Regions from separate parts of the Weizmannia acidilactici genome, predicted to be linked through region 2. Evidence: riboswitches for the same ligand, from Rfam matches in the RefSeq annotation. Region 2 holds a riboswitch; the other holds the start of a gene.
The links. Region 2 has a riboswitch for lysine ahead of GBH70_RS04495 (amino acid permease). Riboswitches for the same ligand answer to the same signal wherever they lie in the genome.
Positions count from the first base shown of each region.

Region 1 (8,904 bases), on a different contig from region 2:
AAGCCTGTACGCAGTTTTGTGCGTTGCCGCAATTGGCTAGACCTCCGTCTCCCATAATTGCTTCGAGCCGTTCATCACGGTTCATATGGCCGGTTGGATGCGCGTTAAATAACCGGACTTGCGACAGCGGGGCTGGCCCGATAAAATTGGAATGGCTGTTGACATTCGGGCAGGCTTCCAAACATACACCGCATGTCATGCATTTTGCCAATTCGTAAGCCCATTGCCGCTTTTTCTCCGGCATGCGCGGCCCTTCGCCCAGATCATAAGTTCCATCAATCGGGATCCACGCTTTCACTTTTTTCAGCGAGTCAAACATGCGGCTGCGGTCAACCTGCAAATCGCGAACAACCGGGAATGTCCGCATTGGCGCGAGGCGGATTGGCTGCTCCAGTTTGTCCACGAGTGCCGAGCATGCCTGGCGTGGCATGCCGTTGATCACCATAGAACAGGCGCCGCAAACCTCTTCCAAACAGTTCATTTCCCAAACAACAGGCGTTGTTTTCTCCCCTTTTGCATTGACCGGATTCCGGCGGATTTCCATTAAAGCCGAAATCACGTTCATATTCGGACGATACGGAATTTTGAACGTTTCTTCGTAAGGTTGCGATTCCGGGTTGTCCTGGCGTTGTATGATCAATGTAACGGTTTTTTGTTCACCCATCCTTATTCTCCTCTTTCCTTTTGGTCTCACTCTCTTGCGGGCCCTGTGGATAGGGGCTGCATCCCCCGCCCGAAATTAATGTTTTTTCGTATAGTCGCGTACACGAGGTTTAATAAGGGATACATCGACGTCTTCATAGCTGAAGACCGGTTCATTCTTTACAGGGTCATAATTTGCCATTGTGGTTTTCAGCCATTCTTCATCGTTTCGGTCCGGAAACTCAGGTTTATAGTGGGCCCCGCGGCTTTCATTGCGATTTAAAGCACCAATGGTAATGACCCGCGCTAACTGGAGCATGTTATACAACTGGCGCGTAAATGTTGCAGCCTGGTTGCTCCATTTTGACGTATCCCCGACATTGATATGCTTCCATCTTTCCATTAATTCCTGAATCTTTTCGTCAGTCTTCTTCAGACGGTCATTGTAGCGGACAACCGTCACATTTTCCGTCATCCATTCGCCTAGTTCCTTATGTAAAACATAGGCATTTTCGGTTCCATCCATCGACAGGATTTCATTCCATTTTTTCTCCTGCTCCTGGACCCCACGTTCAAAAACGCTTGACGGCAGTGCATCTGTGCTCTTTTCAAGGCCGTCGATATAGTTCACGGCTTCAGGCCCCGCAACCATTCCGCCGTAAATCGCGGAAAGAAGCGAGTTCGCCCCTAATCGGTTGGCACCATGCATCGAATAATCGCATTCGCCCGCCGCGAACAAGCCCGGAATGCTCGTGTGCTGCTTATAGTCAACCCACAATCCGCCCATCGAATAGTGCACAGCCGGGAATACTTTCATCGGCACTTTATGCGGGTCTTCTCCAACAAATTTTTCATAGATTTCAATAATTCCGCCTAATTTTACATCAAGTTCATGCGGGTCCTTATGCGACAAATCGAGATACACCATGTTTTCCCCATTAATGCCGAGCTTCAAATCAACGCAAACATGGAAAATTTCACGGGTCGCGATATCACGCGGAACAAGGTTTCCGTAAGCCGGATATTTTTCTTCAAGGAAATACCAAGGTTTACCGTCTTTGTATGTCCAGATGCGTCCGCCTTCCCCGCGGGCCGATTCGCTCATCAGCCGGAGTTTGTCATCGCCTGGTATCGCCGTTGGGTGGATTTGGATAAATTCTCCGTTCGCATAAGTTGCGCCCTGCTGATAAACAATCGACGACGCTGAACCGGTGTTGATCATCGAGTTGGTCGATTTTCCGAAAATAATGCCAAGTCCGCCTGACGCCATGATCACGGCATCAGCAGGAAAAGCTTTGATTTCCATTGTTTTCAAGTTTTGTGCGACAATCCCGCGGCAGACCCCTTCATCGTCTTTAATAATTCCAAGGAATTCCCAGCCTTCGTATTTTGTAACCAGCCCGTCCACTTCATGGCGCCTTACCTGCTCATCCAGTGCGTACAAAAGCTGCTGGCCGGTTGTTGCGCCGGCAAAAGCCGTCCGGTGGTGCTGCGTTCCGCCAAAACGTCTGAAATCCAAAAGCCCTTCCGGCGTGCGGTTAAACATAACACCCATTCTGTCAAATAAATGAATAATGCCAGGTGCAGCTTCACACATCGCTTTTACCGGAGGCTGGTTGGCCAGAAAGTCCCCGCCGTATACTGTATCATCAAAATGGATCCATGGGGAATCCCCTTCACCTTTTGTGTTGACTGCGCCGTTAATGCCACCCTGTGCGCAGACAGAGTGCGACCGTTTCACCGGCACTAAAGAAAACAATTCTACCTGTCGGCCCGCTTCCGCAATTTTTACGGTTGACATCAAGCCGGCCAGTCCCCCGCCGACAACGATGATTTTGCCTTTATTCATCGCGATTCACTCCCTCTACATACTTGATGCATATCTCTCAATCTGCCAAACAATCAATCTTCCGTTTATCAATCGTTTTCATTATGCAAATGCTAATAAAGCTCTAACGTCGACAATCGACAGCAGCACAAACACAACGACCATCACATAAGTGGAAATCTGCTGCGAACGCTGTGACTGCGTAATGCCCCAGCTGACGAGGAAACTCCACAGGCCGTTAGAAAAATGGAATATGGCAGCCACTGTCCCAATTATGTACCAGGCAAGCATCCATGGATTGGATAGCAGGTTTGCCATCAAATCAAAATTTAATGGTTTGCCGAGTGCCATTTGAATACGGGTTTCATAGATATGAAATACAAGAAAAATCAGTACCAGCACACCGCTGATCCTTTGCATCAGGTACATCCAGTTCCTGAAATACCCCAATCTCCCTACATTGCTTGAAGCGGTAAACGCAATGTACAAGCCGTAAATCGCGTGGAACAAGAGCGGCAAATAGATGAGTACCACTTCCAGAAACAGAAGGTACGGCAAATGTTCCATAAAGTTTGCTGCTTTGTTGAATGAAGCGGCTCCGTCTACTGCATAGTGGTTTACTGTCAAATGTATGACTAAAAACAAGCCGATTGGAAAGACACCCAACAAAGAATGCAGTTTGCGGTGATAAAACTCTCGGTTTCCAGCCACAAGTGTATCCCCCTTTGTAGTGTGAATTTATGCAAAGAAAACAATATCAATCATGCTTTCTTTTTGCATAAATGTTTTTATAACAATTATGTGACAGTTTTATTGTACTCCCGACAAATGGGCACGTCAAGGAAACGCATTCATAAAAATGCGCCAAAAATGCTACTAATTTGTCTTTTTATTACGATATCCCATTTTTTAATCATTTTTTTAGAATAGTGTATACTCAACATGATATTTGTATTAAATAGGAATTTTTATCCATAGGCTGCATATTTTAATAAAATTTTAATAGAAATGCGGTAAACTGCTTGAAGTGCTCTCCCCGGTTCCGGAACGCGGCCGGAAATCGTTTGTTTTTATACATATTTTATAAAAATGCCTTTTAAGTCCGGATTTATTTTGTATATAATATAGCATATAAGAAAGAGGGGAATCGCGTGAAATCTTCTACTGGCAACGATACAGCGGCTGAGCAGCTGACGGTGCCCGCTTTCGGGTACGAGCTGATGCGTGATATATTAATTCCGGAAATTCTCGGCAAAGAAACACCCGATATTTTATATTGGGCAGGAAAACATTTAGCAAGGAAATTCCCGCTGATCACCTTTGATGAGATTGTTTCTTTTTTTCATGAAGCAGGATGGGGAACCTTAACAATAAAAAAAGAAGAGAAATACAGAATCGAATTTGAGCTCGCCGGCCCGATCATCGGCAGGCAGCTGGAAATTGGCCGGGAATCCACCTTTAAGCTTGAAGCAGGTTTTTTGGCCGAACAGTACCGAATGCAGAAAAAACTGATTACGGAAGCTGCGGAAGAAGTGATGAAAAAAGCAAAAAAAGTACGCATTACCGTGCAGTGGGACCAAAAAGACCCATCCGGCGAATAAAAAGTGCAAAAAGCAGGGGGCAACCGGCCCCTGCTTTTTCTTTTGGCTCTGTTAAATTTTATTGTTGATGATCACTAATTCTGGGACTCCCGCGGAATAAGCGGACAAGAAGAGACCCCACATGCCGTGGTATTCGGCGGGGCGGCCCGCGGACGCGTCATTAGCGAAGCGGATTTCGCGATCATCAACATTGATCACGAATAACCTTTCTTTTAAATATTTTGCTCCACGGCATCGAGTTCAAATGCGTTGTGTAGGCATTGTGCCGCACGGATCATTTCTTTTTCGTCAACGACGGTGGAAACTTTGATTTCAGAAGTGCTGATCATTTTAATGGCAATTCCGTTATCTGCAAGAACCTGAAACATTTTCGCCGCAACACCCGGATTGGAAACCATGCCCGAGCCGATGATCGACACCTTTGAAAGGCCCGTTTCCGTTTCAAAATGGTCAATACCAAGCCGTGCTTTATTGAATTCCAAAATATCGGCTGTATCTTTCAAATCTTTATCTTTAATGGAAAAGGATAAATAAGTTTTATTGTCAGCCGTCTGGTTTTGGATAATGATGTCCACATCAATATGATGGTCCGCCAGAATCGTGAAAATATCCGATAAATTGCGGAACCCGTTCTCCAACCCGAAAATAGTGACTCTTGTAATGGCGTCTTCAAATGCCACACCGCGGACGATTAAATTTTTCTCCACTGCAACTTCCTCCTCAATGAACGTACCTTCAACTTTTTCCAAACTGGAGCAGACCTCAAGCGGAACCGAGAAATTTTTGGCAAATTCCACAGCCCGGGCATGTAATACGCCGGCACCAAGATTCGCAAGCTCAAGCATTTCATCATACGATATAGCCTGAAGCTTCCGGGCATTCGGTATATAGCGCGGATCGGATGTAAATACGCCTGTTACATCCGTAAAAATGATGCAGCGGTCCGCATGCAATGCCGCAGCGAGCGCGACCGACGTTGTATCCGAACCGCCCCTGCCCAGTGTCGTAATTTCACCCTCTTCGGTAACACCCTGGAATCCCGCTACAATCACAATCTGCCCTTTTTCCAAATGGGATTTGATTTTATCGGTGCGGATTTCCAAAATTCGGGCATTCCCGTGCACCGCTTCAGTCACGATGCCAGCCTGCCAACCGGTATAGGAAACGGCATCATAGCCCCTGTCAATTAATGCCATGGCAACCAGTGAAATGGTTACCTGCTCGCCGGTGGACAAAAGCATGTCCATCTCCCGCTTTGCAGGATAGGAAGAAAGCTCATTTGCCAGAGAAACAAGCTGGTCGGTCGTCTTGCCCATGGCAGAAACGACGACAACAACATCATTTCCTTTCTCTTTTTCTTCGATAATACGGTTCACCGTATTTTTGATTCTTTCCACATTTCCGACTGAAGTTCCCCCAAATTTTTGAACAATGATTCCCAATTATGCCGCCTACCTTCTTCTATTTGTGATGTATGAGGCTACCATTCAAAGCAAAAGCGATTTGACTGCGCCTTTCCGGTATTGGCACCGGCAAGGCCTGCCCGACCAAAAAAAGCAATGAGAACGGATATCTCATTGCTTTTGAATACGCGGGTACGCAGTCACTTTTATGAGATAGCGCTCCAAGATATTCCATCTTGACAGTTCTGGATTTCTTCAATACAGAACCAGCAAAAATGGCATTGAGGCCATTTTCACTTCGGCGGAACTTCCTTTCAAGAACCTTCACAGAAGCCCAATCTTCTCCGGCCCTTTACTCTTAAGCCCCGCGCCTCTATCATGAACGAAAATGCTCTGATGAAAAACTGCCGGCCGCTGCAACGGTACCGCATTATAAACGGCCAACAATCCCCTAACAAAGTAGCAATATGAAATTTTACAACGATTATAACACAAACTGAAAACTTCGGCTAGGCTATTCTTGTAATTTTTTGATTAATATTTCAGTAACCGGCCGTGGGATCCCGATTTCAATAAATTCTTCGGGTTTGGCTTCTTTTATTTTTTTGACGGATCCAAAATGCCGGAGCAGCTGTTTTTTCCGTTTCGGCCCAATGCCCGGGATGTCGTCCAAAATTGACTGGAATGCGGATTTTCCGCGCAATTCCCTGTGGAACGTAATGGCAAAACGGTGCACTTCATCCTGAATGCGCTGGAGCAGATAAAATTCCTGGCTGTTCCGGTCAAGCGGCACAATTTCGAGCGGATCTCCGAACAGAAGCTGCGAAGTATTGTGCTTTTCGTCTTTTGCCAGCCCCCCGATCGGGATCTTAAGCCCCAATTCGTTTTCCAGCACATCCCTTGCCGCATCAATCTGCCCTTTTCCGCCGTCGATGATAATAAGATCCGGAAGCGGCAATTTTTCTTTCAGGGCGCGGGTATAGCGGCGGCGGACAACTTCCCGCATCGATTCATAATCATCCGGCCCTTCCACGGTTTTAATTTTATATTTCCGGTATTCCTTTTTCGCCGCTTTTCCGTCAATAAACACGACCATGGCCGAAACAGGGTTCGTACCCTGGATATTGGAGTTATCGAAAGCTTCAATGCGGTGCGGCGTGTAGATGCCGAGCTTTTCCCCGAGATTTTCGACAGCTTTGATGGTCCGTTCTTCATCGCGTTCAATCAAGGCAAATTTTTCTTTCAAGGCAATCGCGGCATTTTTTTCGGCCATCAGCACGAGTTCATGCTTCTGCCCCTTTTTTGGCTGTAGCACTTTTGTTTCCAATAACTGTTCCGCCAGTTCCCGGTCCGCTTTTTCAGTGATCAGCACTTCTTTCGGCTTGATATGCTCCGGTTTTGCATAAAACTGGCCGAGATAGCTTAGAAATTCTTCTTCCGGTTCATCGTAAATCGGAAACAATGAAACATCCCGTTCGATCAGCTTCCCCTGACGCATAAAAAACACCTGGACACACATCCAGCCCTTATCAACCGCATAGCCGAGAATGTCGCGGTCGGTAAAATCGGTCATCGTAATTTTCTGCTTTTCCATCGTCATTTCAATATTGGCGATCTGATCGCGGTATTCTTTCGCCCGCTCGAATTCCAGCCTTTCCGCGGCGGCATGCATTTTTTGCTCCAATTCTTTTTTGATTTCAGTATAACCCCCGTTCAAAAAACGGGTGATTTCATCGGTAATTTCTTTGTACGTTTCTTCTTTGACCTCATTCACGCACGGCGCCAGGCATTGGCCCATGTGGTAGTAAAGGCAAACGCGATCTGGGAGATTGGTGCATTTCCTTAAAGGATACAGCCGGTCAAGCAGCTTTTTTGTTTCGTTAGCAGCTTGGACATTCGGATACGGCCCGAAATATTTTCCCTTATCTTTTTTCACTTTCCGGGTCGTGATCAGGCGCGGATGCCGTTCATGCGTCAGTTTGATATACGGATACGTTTTGTCGTCCTTCAGCATGACGTTGTATTTCGGATCATACTTTTTGATCAGGTTGATTTCAAGAATGAGGGCCTCGATATTGGATGAAGTGACAATATATTCAAAGTCTTCGATCTCACTCACAAGCCGCTGTGTTTTTCCATCGTGCGAACCGGTGAAGTAAGAGCGGACACGATTTTTTAGAATTTTGGCTTTCCCAACATAGATGACGGTCCCCTGCCTGTCTTTCATTAAATAGCAGCCAGGCTGATCGGGTAGGAGGGCGAGTTTATTGCGGATGGTATCGTTCAATTTCTCTCACCTCAAATATTGCGATCTGTAAAAAATCCGAGCCATTTCTGACCCGGATTCGACATGCATGGATTATAAATGTTTTTTCACTAATTCTTCCAAAGCTTCTTTCGGTTGGTAACCAATTACTTTGTCAACCTGTTTGCCGTCTTTCATTACGACAAGCGTCGGAATGCTCATAATCCCGAATTTGCTTGCAGTTTCCTGGTTTTCATCGACATCCACTTTTACGATTTTGACTTTGTCGCCCATTTCTGCGTCAATTTCTTCCAAAACCGGTGCAATCATTTTGCACGGACCGCACCAAGTTGCCCAAAAGTCCGTTAAAACCAAACCTTCGCTGACTTCCTGTTCGAAAGTAGCGTCAGTTGCATGAGTAATTGCCATATTGATAAAACCCTCCTAAGTCAAACTATTACTGCTGATGATAAGTATATCATCCTTTTCCATATGATGCGAATGTTATGTTTGAATCATTCACCCAAAAAATGCAGTAATGATTTTATTATTTTATACCCTTTTTGCATGAATTTCCAACATAAAGCAGGGCCTAGGGGAATCTGCCGCCCAAGCCCTTTTGGTTATGCCGTCGTGACTTTTAATTTTTTGAATTCTTCCGTCAAAAGCGGCACGACTTCAAACAGGTCGCCGACAATGCCATAGTCCGCCACGTTAAAAATATTGGCTTCCGGGTCTTTGTTGATGGCGACAATGACTTTTGAATTGGACATGCCGGCCAGATGCTGGATCGCGCCCGAAATGCCGCACGCAATGTACAGGTCCGGAGTAACAACCTTCCCGGTTTGCCCGATTTGCAAGGAATAATCGCAGTAGCCTGCATCGCATGCGCCGCGTGAAGCCCCGACCGCGCCGCCGAGCACATCGGCAAGCTCTTTCAGCGGTTTAAAGCCTTCCGCGCTTTTTACGCCGCGGCCGCCGGAGACGATCACCTTCGCTTCAGAAAGGTCAACGCCTTCACTCGCTTTACGGATAACTTCTTTTATAATGGTTCGCAAATCTTTAATCTCCGCTTGAATCGTTTGGACATCCCCTGTTCTGGACTCATCTTTTTCAAGCGGGCTTATATTGTTCGGGCGGATAGTGGCGAAAATGATGCCGTCTGTAATGATTTTCTTTTCAAAT
Region 1 covers NZ_BKZR01000013.1:6,745-15,648, forward strand. The annotation lists gene sdhB (succinate dehydrogenase iron-sulfur subunit) at 1-664, opposite strand, end outside; gene sdhA (succinate dehydrogenase flavoprotein subunit) at 740-2,491, opposite strand; gene GBH70_RS06510 (succinate dehydrogenase cytochrome b558 subunit) at 2,573-3,181, opposite strand; gene GBH70_RS06515 (YslB family protein) at 3,622-4,071, shown strand; gene GBH70_RS06520 (aspartate kinase) at 4,284-5,513, opposite strand; lysine riboswitch at 5,681-5,858, opposite strand; gene uvrC (excinuclease ABC subunit UvrC) at 5,989-7,761, opposite strand; gene trxA (thioredoxin) at 7,834-8,148, opposite strand; gene GBH70_RS06535 (electron transfer flavoprotein subunit alpha/FixB family protein) at 8,343-8,904, opposite strand, start outside.
Region 1: linked by a shared signal. The riboswitch ahead of GBH70_RS06520 (aspartate kinase) and the one ahead of GBH70_RS04495 (amino acid permease) in region 2 are both predicted to bind lysine.

Region 2 (8,904 bases):
CCGAATCCGGTCAAATGGCTGTCAAAAATCTACCATGAGCTCGGCATGCACTCCGAATCGAAAGCTTACCGGAATTTGTATATTGATATGGAAAAAAGAAGGGCGTAATGAGGGGCGGTGCCGACTCAAGACAGGATGGTTGGGGGCCGGATTTAATTTGGAAGGTTGCTACATTGGCTGGCTTGAAATGTCTAATTAGGACCCTCTATGAGACATTTCGGTTCCGGCTCCTCCGACTTTTGTCTAATTTGGACCCTCTATTAGACATTTCTACCGCGGTCCTCCTGTCATTTGTCTAATTGGGCTCTTCTTTGAGACATTCCGGCCGCGGATTTCCCGGCTATTGTCTTTTTCCTGTAACCGTCCTCCAGCCCCAGCCGCTCCCGGTACCCCTCTAAAAAAACTGCCCCGCTCTTTGCGGGACAGCTTCTTTATTTTGTATGCATTTTAAACTCCAAAAAGAGCTCGTTGTACCGGGCGAGATTTTTTTTGCCGAGGTTTTTGTATACTTCCAGCTTTTTCGTCATCGCCACGTCCGGGTAGAAGCGCTTATCGCCTGCGATCGATTTCGGCAGGAGCTTGAGCGCCGCTTTGTTCGGCGTCGAGTAGCCGACATACTCAGCATTTTGCGCGGCATTTTCCGGGTCAAGCATAAAATTGATGAACCTGAGGGCACCGTCCACATTTTTCGCTGTTTTCGGAATGACCATATTGTCAAACCAAAGATTCGAGCCTTCGCTTGGCACGACATAGTTCAGTTTTTTGTTTTCCGACATGATCTCTGCCGCATCGCCGGACCATACGACGCCGATCGAAGCTTCCTCGTTTGCCAAAAGCATCTTGATTTCATCGCCGACGATCGCCTTCACATTCGGCATCAGACGATCAAGTTTCGCTTTTGCCTGCTCCAAATGTTTTTCATTTGTATCGTTCAGCGAGTAGTGCAGGCTGTTGAGGCCCATGCCTATCACTTCGCGGGCGCCGTCCACAAGCAGGATCTCATTTTTCAAATCTTTGTCCCACAAATCATTCCAGCTTGTGATTTTTTTGCCGCCCAGCATGCTCGAATTGTACACAATCCCGACCGTGCCCCAGAAGTAAGGAACGGAATACTTATTTCCCGGGTCAAACGATAAATTGAGAAACCGCGGGTCAATATACTTTAAGTTTGGCAATTTAGAATGGTCGAGCGGGATTAAAAGGTGCTCTTTTTTCATTTTCTCTATCATATATTCAGACGGGACCGCAACATCAAACGTCGTGCCGCCCTGAGAAATTTTTGTCATCATCGCTTCGTTGGAATCGAAAGTTTGGTAGATGACTTTGATGCCGGTCTGCTTTTCAAATTTTTTGATCAAAGCCGGGTCGATATAGTCCCCCCAGTTATAAATCGTCAAAGTGTTGCCGCCGGCGTAGCCTTCCGTTTTGTTCAAGCGGACCGTGAGAAACTGCAAGGCAAGCGCGACAACGAGAACCGCGGCGAAAGCGCGCACCAATTGTTTCATTTTCTTACCCCCATTCCGTTTGTGCGGGCCTGACGCTGATTAATCAGGTAGTACCCGATCACAAGGATTATGGAGAAGAAAAAGAGCAGCGTCGACAATGCATTGATTGTCAGCGAAATCCCCTGGCGCGCCCGCGAATAAATTTCAACGGAAAGCGTGGAGTAGCCGTTGCCCGTGACGAAAAAAGTGACGGCAAAATCATCGAGCGAATACGTCAGGGCCATGAAAAAGCCGGCAAAAATCCCCGGTGTAATATACGGGAGAATGACTTTTGACAACACGTCCCACTGGCTTGCCCCGAGGTCGCGCGCCGCATCGATCAAAGTCGGGCTCATTTCCTGCAATTTCGGCAGCACCATCAGCACCACAATCGGGATGCAAAAAGCGATGTGCGAAATCAAAACGGATGTAAACCCAAGCTTGATCCCCGCAATCGTAAACAAAATCAGGAAAGATGCGCCGATAATGACATCCGGGCTGACAATGAGCACATTATTGAAAGACAGCAGCGTGTTTTTCGTCCTTCTTCTTTTCACAAAGCGGATGGCGAGGGCCCCCATCACGCCGATGACGGTCGAAATCGCGGAAGCAAGAAGCGCAATGACAAGCGTATTGATGACAATAATCATCAGCCTTGTATCGTGGAACACTTCTTTATACCATTCCCAGGTGAAGCCGGTAAAATCATGCATATTGCCGGCCTTATTAAATGAATAGTACATTAAGTAGAAAATCGGCGCGTAAAGGACAATAAAGACGAAGATCAGATAAAGGTTTGACAGTTTCCATTTTCTTTTCATGTTCACCCCTCACTTCCGATTTCCTGTCAGGATCATGATGATGACCATCGCAATGATCAAAAAGACGGCAATCGCAGAACCCATACCCCAGTCCTGCGTGACGAGGAAATGCTCTTCAATCGCAGTGCCGAGCGTAATGACGCGGTTTCCGGCAATCAGGCGCGTAATCATAAAGAGCGACAGGGACGGGATAAAAACGGCCTGGCATCCCGATTTGACGCCGTCCAACGTGAGCGGAAATACGACGCGGCGGAAAGTGGTCCATCTCGATGCCCCGAGGTCGCGCGCCGCATCAATAAATACCGGATCCAATTCTTCCAGGGCGTTATAAATCGGCAAAATCATAAACGGAATAAAAATATAGGTTGAAACAAATAAAAAGCTGAAATCGGTAAATAAAATCTGCTTTTGCCCGATGCCGATAAACTCCAAAAATGAATTGGCCGGGCCGAACGTGCCGAAAATGCCGAGGAACGCATATGCTTTTAACAGCAGGTTGATCCATGTCGGCAAAATGATAAGCAACAGCCACAGCTGCTTATGCCGGGATTTTGTCAAAAGATACGCGGTCGGATACGAAATGAGCAGCGTAAAAGCCGTAATTAAAAATGCGTACCAAAAAGAATTCAGCGCCATTTTCAAATAAACGGGCGTGAAAAATTTTTCATAGTTCACAAGTGACAAATGGCCTTCAATATCAAAAAAAGAATAATAGAGAATGAGCAGAATCGGCGCCACAACGAAGAGGACAATCCACAGCACGTACGGGACGAGGTATAAATTCCGCGCGTTAATTTTCATGACCCACCTCTTCGTACGTTTCCAGGCGTTTGTCAAATTCCTCTTCCGTTTCGCCGAATCTCATGACGTGGATCGCTTCCGGGTCGAAATGGAGCCCTACCCACTCCCCAACTTTTGCTTTTTTCGTGGAGTGGACAAGCCACTCATTCCCCTCTTCGTCGTAGCAGCAAATTTCATAATGTACGCCGCGAAACAGCTGCGTATCGACTCGCACTTTCAATTTCCCTTTTTCCGGGCTTGTCATTTCCAAATCTTCCGGGCGGATGACAATTTCAACCGGCTCGTTTTTGTCAAAGCCGCGGTCGACGCACTCAAACTGCCGCCCGTTGAATTCGACAAGACAGTCGCGGATCATCTTGCCCGGGAGGATATTCGATTCGCCGATGAAATCCGCGACAAAGCGGTTGATCGGTTCATCGTAAATATCGGTCGGCGTGCCACTCTGCTGGATTTTTCCATTATTTATGACAAAAATCTCATCACTCATCGCCAGCGCCTCTTCCTGGTCGTGCGTGACAAAAATAAAGGTAATGCCGAGTCGGCGCTGCAGTTCTCGCAGTTCGTACTGCATCTCCGTCCGCAGTTTCAAATCGAGGGCGGAAAGCGGTTCGTCCAGCAAAATCACTTCCGGTTCATTGACGATCGCGCGCGCAATGGCCACGCGCTGCCGCTGCCCGCCCGACATTTCGCTGATTTCCCTGTTTTCATAGCCTTCGAGATTCACAAACTTCAGCGCTTCTTTTACTTTTTGGTCAATGGCGGCCTGCTTCATTTTTTTAATGCGCAGCCCGAATGCGACGTTTTCATACACATTTAAATGCGGAAATAAGGCATAATCCTGGAAAACGGTGTTCACCTGGCGCCGGTCGGCCGGCACATCGTTGACAATTTTTCCGTTAAAGTAAATATTGCCATTTGTCGGCCCTGTAAATCCGGCAATCAGGCGCAGGATCGTCGTTTTCCCGCATCCGGACGGGCCGAGCAAGGTGTAAAATTTTCCGCGTTCAATTTCAAAACTGACATCGTCCAAAACGGCGGGATCGTCATCGTATTGCTTGGTGACATGTTCAAAACGAATGATGATATTGCTGTCCATCGCTGTCCTCCTCTTTGTTTTTACAGATGATTAACGGATACGGGCATCACCAGGCAAAATGCTTACAGGTAAGATTCCGTGGCAACAAGCAGGAGCCTTGACCGCCCGTTTGCACCATTCACGATCTGGTGCTCATCCGACGCATGGTAGTAAATGGCCTCACCCGCTTTTGCACGGTATATGCGTTTGCCAAGCCTCACCATAATCCGGCCTTCCAACACATAAGCAAATGTCTCCGATAAAGAAGGCTCAAATGTTTTAAATTCCCCTTTTTCCTCGAGCGTCAACAAAATCGGTTCCATTTCCTTTTCATTGGATTCCGGCACAAGCCACTGGATTTTGTAGCCGCGCTCTTCATCCGCATAATCGGTCTGGTCGTCTTCCCCGTATACAACTTTCTGCTCGCGCTCTTCCTCATCGAAAAATTCTTTCGGAGTGCAGCCAAGCACTTCCAAAATATTGAAAAATGTGTCGATTGACGGTGAACTCAAATCTCTTTCCAGCTGTGAAATATAACCTTTGCTTAAGTCGGTACGTTCCCCCAGTTCTTCCTGGGTCAGGCCTTTTTTCAACCGTAAATTTTTAATCTTTTTGCCTATTTCCATCATAAAACCTTCCATACTGTTTAACATTTGTAAACTTCTAAACAATAAAGTTTTACAAAAGTAAACTAAAAGTTTACTATCAACTGTATTATACAAAAAAGCACTTAAATGTCCAGCAATTTTTATGTGGGGCTATTTGATAAGCGGATCCCTCACGGACAACGACAATCTTTTAACAGAGCCTTCTCTCCGGCAAAAACAGCCTGGCAATCCTTCCCTATTGATTTTCCGTCAAAAACGAATATAATAAAAATAGTACTTCAATTGAATAAAAATCCTCATCAAATCCGGTGAGGTAGAGGTCGCAGCTTTTATGAGTAAGTTGGGTGAGACACGGGTAAAGTTAAGGACCCCGATTGAAAGGAAAAGCTGCCGAAATGTGGCGGAGGATCCCGGACCGCCATGTTGGGGCTGTTTCCGAACAGGAACAGAACTGTCACATATGCGCTAATCCTCTCGCATATGTGTTGAGCTATCTACGGAAGGTATGATGGAGGGTATATGCGACATGCCGCTGGTCTCCACGACCGCGGCATTTTTGTTTATTCCCTGCTCCTTCCCATCACAAAAAGGAGTGTATCAACATGGATGACATCTATAAAGGGCAAAGCACTGCAGCCGGAACAGGACCGGTTGCCATTCCGAAAACAGGAGAAGTTACGGAGCTGAAACGGAAGTTAAAATCCCGCCACCTGACGATGATTTCGCTCGGCGGATCGATCGGGACGGGGCTGTTTTTGGCAAGCGGCGGCGCGATCCACAGCGCAGGGCCGGGCGGAGCGCTTTTGGCCTATTCGTTAATCGGCGTCATGGTGTTCTTTTTAATGACAAGCCTCGCGGAAATGGCGGCGTATATGCCGGTTGCCGGGACATTCAGCACGTATGCGACAAAATTTGTGGACCCTGCATTGGGATTCGCGCTCGGCTGGAATTACTGGTACAACTGGGCAATTACGATTGCGGCCGAATTGTCGGCGGCCACGATTATTATGAAGTTTTGGTTCCCGCACACGCCTTCCATTGTATGGAGCGCGGCATGCCTTGTCATTATGTTTTTATTAAATTACTTGTCTGTAAAAGGATTTGGGGAAGCGGAATACTGGTTTTCCATCATTAAAGTCGTGACCGTGATCGCTTTTATCGTGGTCGGTGCTTTGATGATTTTCGGCATTATGGGCGGCAAAGCGATCGGCTTCCACAACTTCACTGTCGCAGACGGCCCGATCCACGGAGGATTTTTGGCCGTGCTCGGCATCTTTATGGCAGCCGGCTTCTCTTTCCAGGGAACGGAGCTGCTCGGAGTTGCGGCCGGCGAGAGCGTGGAACCGAAGAAAACGATTCCGCATGCGGTGAAATCCGTGTTTTGGAGAATCTTGCTCTTCTATATTTTGGCGATTTTTGTCATCGGCCTGTTGATCCCGTTTACGGATTCGAAATTAACGGCCGACGACATTACGATGAGTCCGTTTACGATTGTGTTCCAGCGCGCCGGGGTTGCGTTTGCGGCGTCGGTCATGAATGCGATTATTTTAACCGCCGTGCTATCCGCCGGAAACTCCGGCATGTATGCTTCAACGCGGATGCTTTGGGATTTGGCACGTGACGGAAAAGCGCCGAAATTCCTCGCGAAGCTGAATAAACGCGGCGTCCCGGTAAATGCTTTGATTGTCACTTCCCTTGTCGGCACGCTGGCATTTCTCGCTTCCTTTTTCGGCGACGGGGCAGTGTACAACTGGCTGCTGAACGCATCCGGCATGTCCGGTTTTATCGCATGGCTCGGCATTGCCATCAGCCATTACCGTTTCCGCCGCGCTTATGTCGCGCAAGGAAAGGATTTAAATGATCTTCCTTACCGTTCGAAATGGTTCCCGTTCGGCCCGATTTTCGCGTTTACCGTTTGTGCGCTTGTCATTCTCGGCCAAAATTATTCCGCATTTTTAGGTAGCCACATTGACTGGAAGAGCGTGCTTGTCTCTTACATCGGACTTCCGATCTTTATCGCTGTGTGGCTCGGCTATAAATTTGCGAAGAAAACAAAAATGGTTTCGTTGCAGGAATGCGATTTGAGAAGAGAACAATAATGTTGGTAAAAACCCGCGGGAAGGTACCGCGGGTTTTTTTGCGGAGCAACCCGGACCTACATATTATAAAAATCAGAAGGTTATCATTTTATATAATAATAGAAAATTATTTTTTAAAATTAGAGGAAAAACCGTTGTCTCATGCGGTTTTTCCTCTGAATTTATTATTTTAAAATATAATTTTGGAAATAAATTTATCTTTATTTTTTTTTAGTTTTACGCTAATATTTATTCTATCGTGTTCATTCCGTTCATATTCCAGCACTTATTTTTCAGTCAATTCCAACAATTTATATTTCAATAAGGAGGCAATTGAATGTCAGCAATCATAGATAGGAAAAAAATCCTGGAGACTGTGCCCCAGACAGGATTTTTCGGTCATCCGAAGGGATTGTCGACACTCTTCTTTACAGAGTTTTGGGAAAGATTTTCATACTACGGTATGAAAGGGATCCTCATTTATTACATGTACGACCGCCTGAAAAACGGCGGATTGGGCCTGGACCCTACGACCGCCGCATCCATCGCATCCATTTACGGTGCGCTCGTCTACATGTCGGGGATTATCGGCGGCTGGGTCTCTGACCGCCTGCTCGGTTCCGTGAAAACTGTTTTTTACGGCGGGGTGCTCATTATGCTCGGGCACATCGCACTGGCCATTCCGGCGGGGTTCCCGGCACTCATCGTTTCGATGGTGCTGATCGTGCTCGGCACCGGGTTATTGAAGCCGAACGCCGCTTCAACCGTCGGGGAATTATACGATGAGAAAGACTTGCGCCGCGACTCGGGATTCAGCATTTACTATATGGCTGTCAATTTAGGTGCGTTCCTTGCGCCGTTAATTGTCGGAACTGTCGGCCAAAAATACAATTACCATCTCGGTTTCAGCATCGCAGCTGTCGGTATGTTTTTAGGCCTCGTCGCTTTTTCGACAACGCGGAAAAAATATCTCGGCCTGGCGGGTTCTGTTGTACACAATCCGCTGACGCCGGATGAGAAAAAATCCACCTTTATGAAAATCGGATTGGGCACCATAGGTTTGATCATTATTTTGGCTGCCACGATTCCTACCGGGATATTAAACCTGGACCGCTTTATCACATTGGTCAGCATTTTAGGTTTCTTGATCCCGGCATGGTATTTCGTCATGATGTATTTCAGCAAAAAATCAACACGGGATGAACGTTCGCGCCTGTTGGCTTATATTCCACTGTTTATCGCGTCCATTGTGTTCTGGGCGATTGAAGAACAAGGTGCGAGTCTGCTTGCCGTTTATGCGGACAAGCGGACACAGCTCGATTTCGGCGGCTTCCATATCCTGCCGTCCTGGTTCCAAACCTTGAACCCGCTGTTTATTGTTGTGTTTGCGCCGGTTCTTGCTTCATTGTGGATGAAACTGGGCGACAGGCAGCCGTCGACGCCGGTTAAGTTTTCATTCGGATTGATTTTTGCAGGGCTTTCCTTTATTGTGATGATGGCGCCGGCTTACTTTAACGGATCCCACACCCTTGTGAATCCGTTATGGCTTGTGCTGAGCTACTTCCTCGTTGTCATCGGGGAACTTTGCCTGTCGCCGGTCGGTTTGAGCGTATCGACGAAACTCGCCCCTGCCGCATTCTCGGCGCAAATGCTCAGCCTCTGGAACTTGTCGGATGCAGCGGCGCAAACGCTGAACGCGCAGCTTGTCAAAATGTATGACGCCAACCACGAAGTCATGTACTTCGGCGTTGTCGGCCTCATATCGGCTGTATTGGGCGTTTTCCTTCTGCTCTATACACCGGTCATCAAACGGCTGATGAGAGGCGTAAAATAAAAATCATCATTGAAAAAGGCCGAGGTGGTTATGCCCCGGCCTTTTTTCTGTTTTGGCCGGCCCGGGGGCACCTTTTTAAATTAAGATTGGAAAACAGGCGGCCAATCTCCTCTTCGTTTTTCCGGAATCGGCGGAAACCGCTGGAATATCGGCGGCCTTGTTCTTGAAATCGGCGGAGAGGTCAAAAATATCGGCGAAAAGAT
Region 2 covers NZ_BKZR01000008.1:34,984-43,887, reverse strand. The annotation lists gene GBH70_RS04525 (tetratricopeptide repeat protein) at 1-108, shown strand, start outside; gene GBH70_RS04520 (ABC transporter substrate-binding protein) at 432-1,505, opposite strand; gene GBH70_RS04515 (ABC transporter permease) at 1,502-2,305, opposite strand; gene GBH70_RS04510 (ABC transporter permease) at 2,315-3,106, opposite strand; gene GBH70_RS04505 (ABC transporter ATP-binding protein) at 3,096-4,202, opposite strand; gene GBH70_RS04500 (helix-turn-helix domain-containing protein) at 4,265-4,807, opposite strand; lysine riboswitch at 5,096-5,290, shown strand; gene GBH70_RS04495 (amino acid permease) at 5,392-6,888, shown strand; gene GBH70_RS04490 (peptide MFS transporter) at 7,205-8,701, shown strand.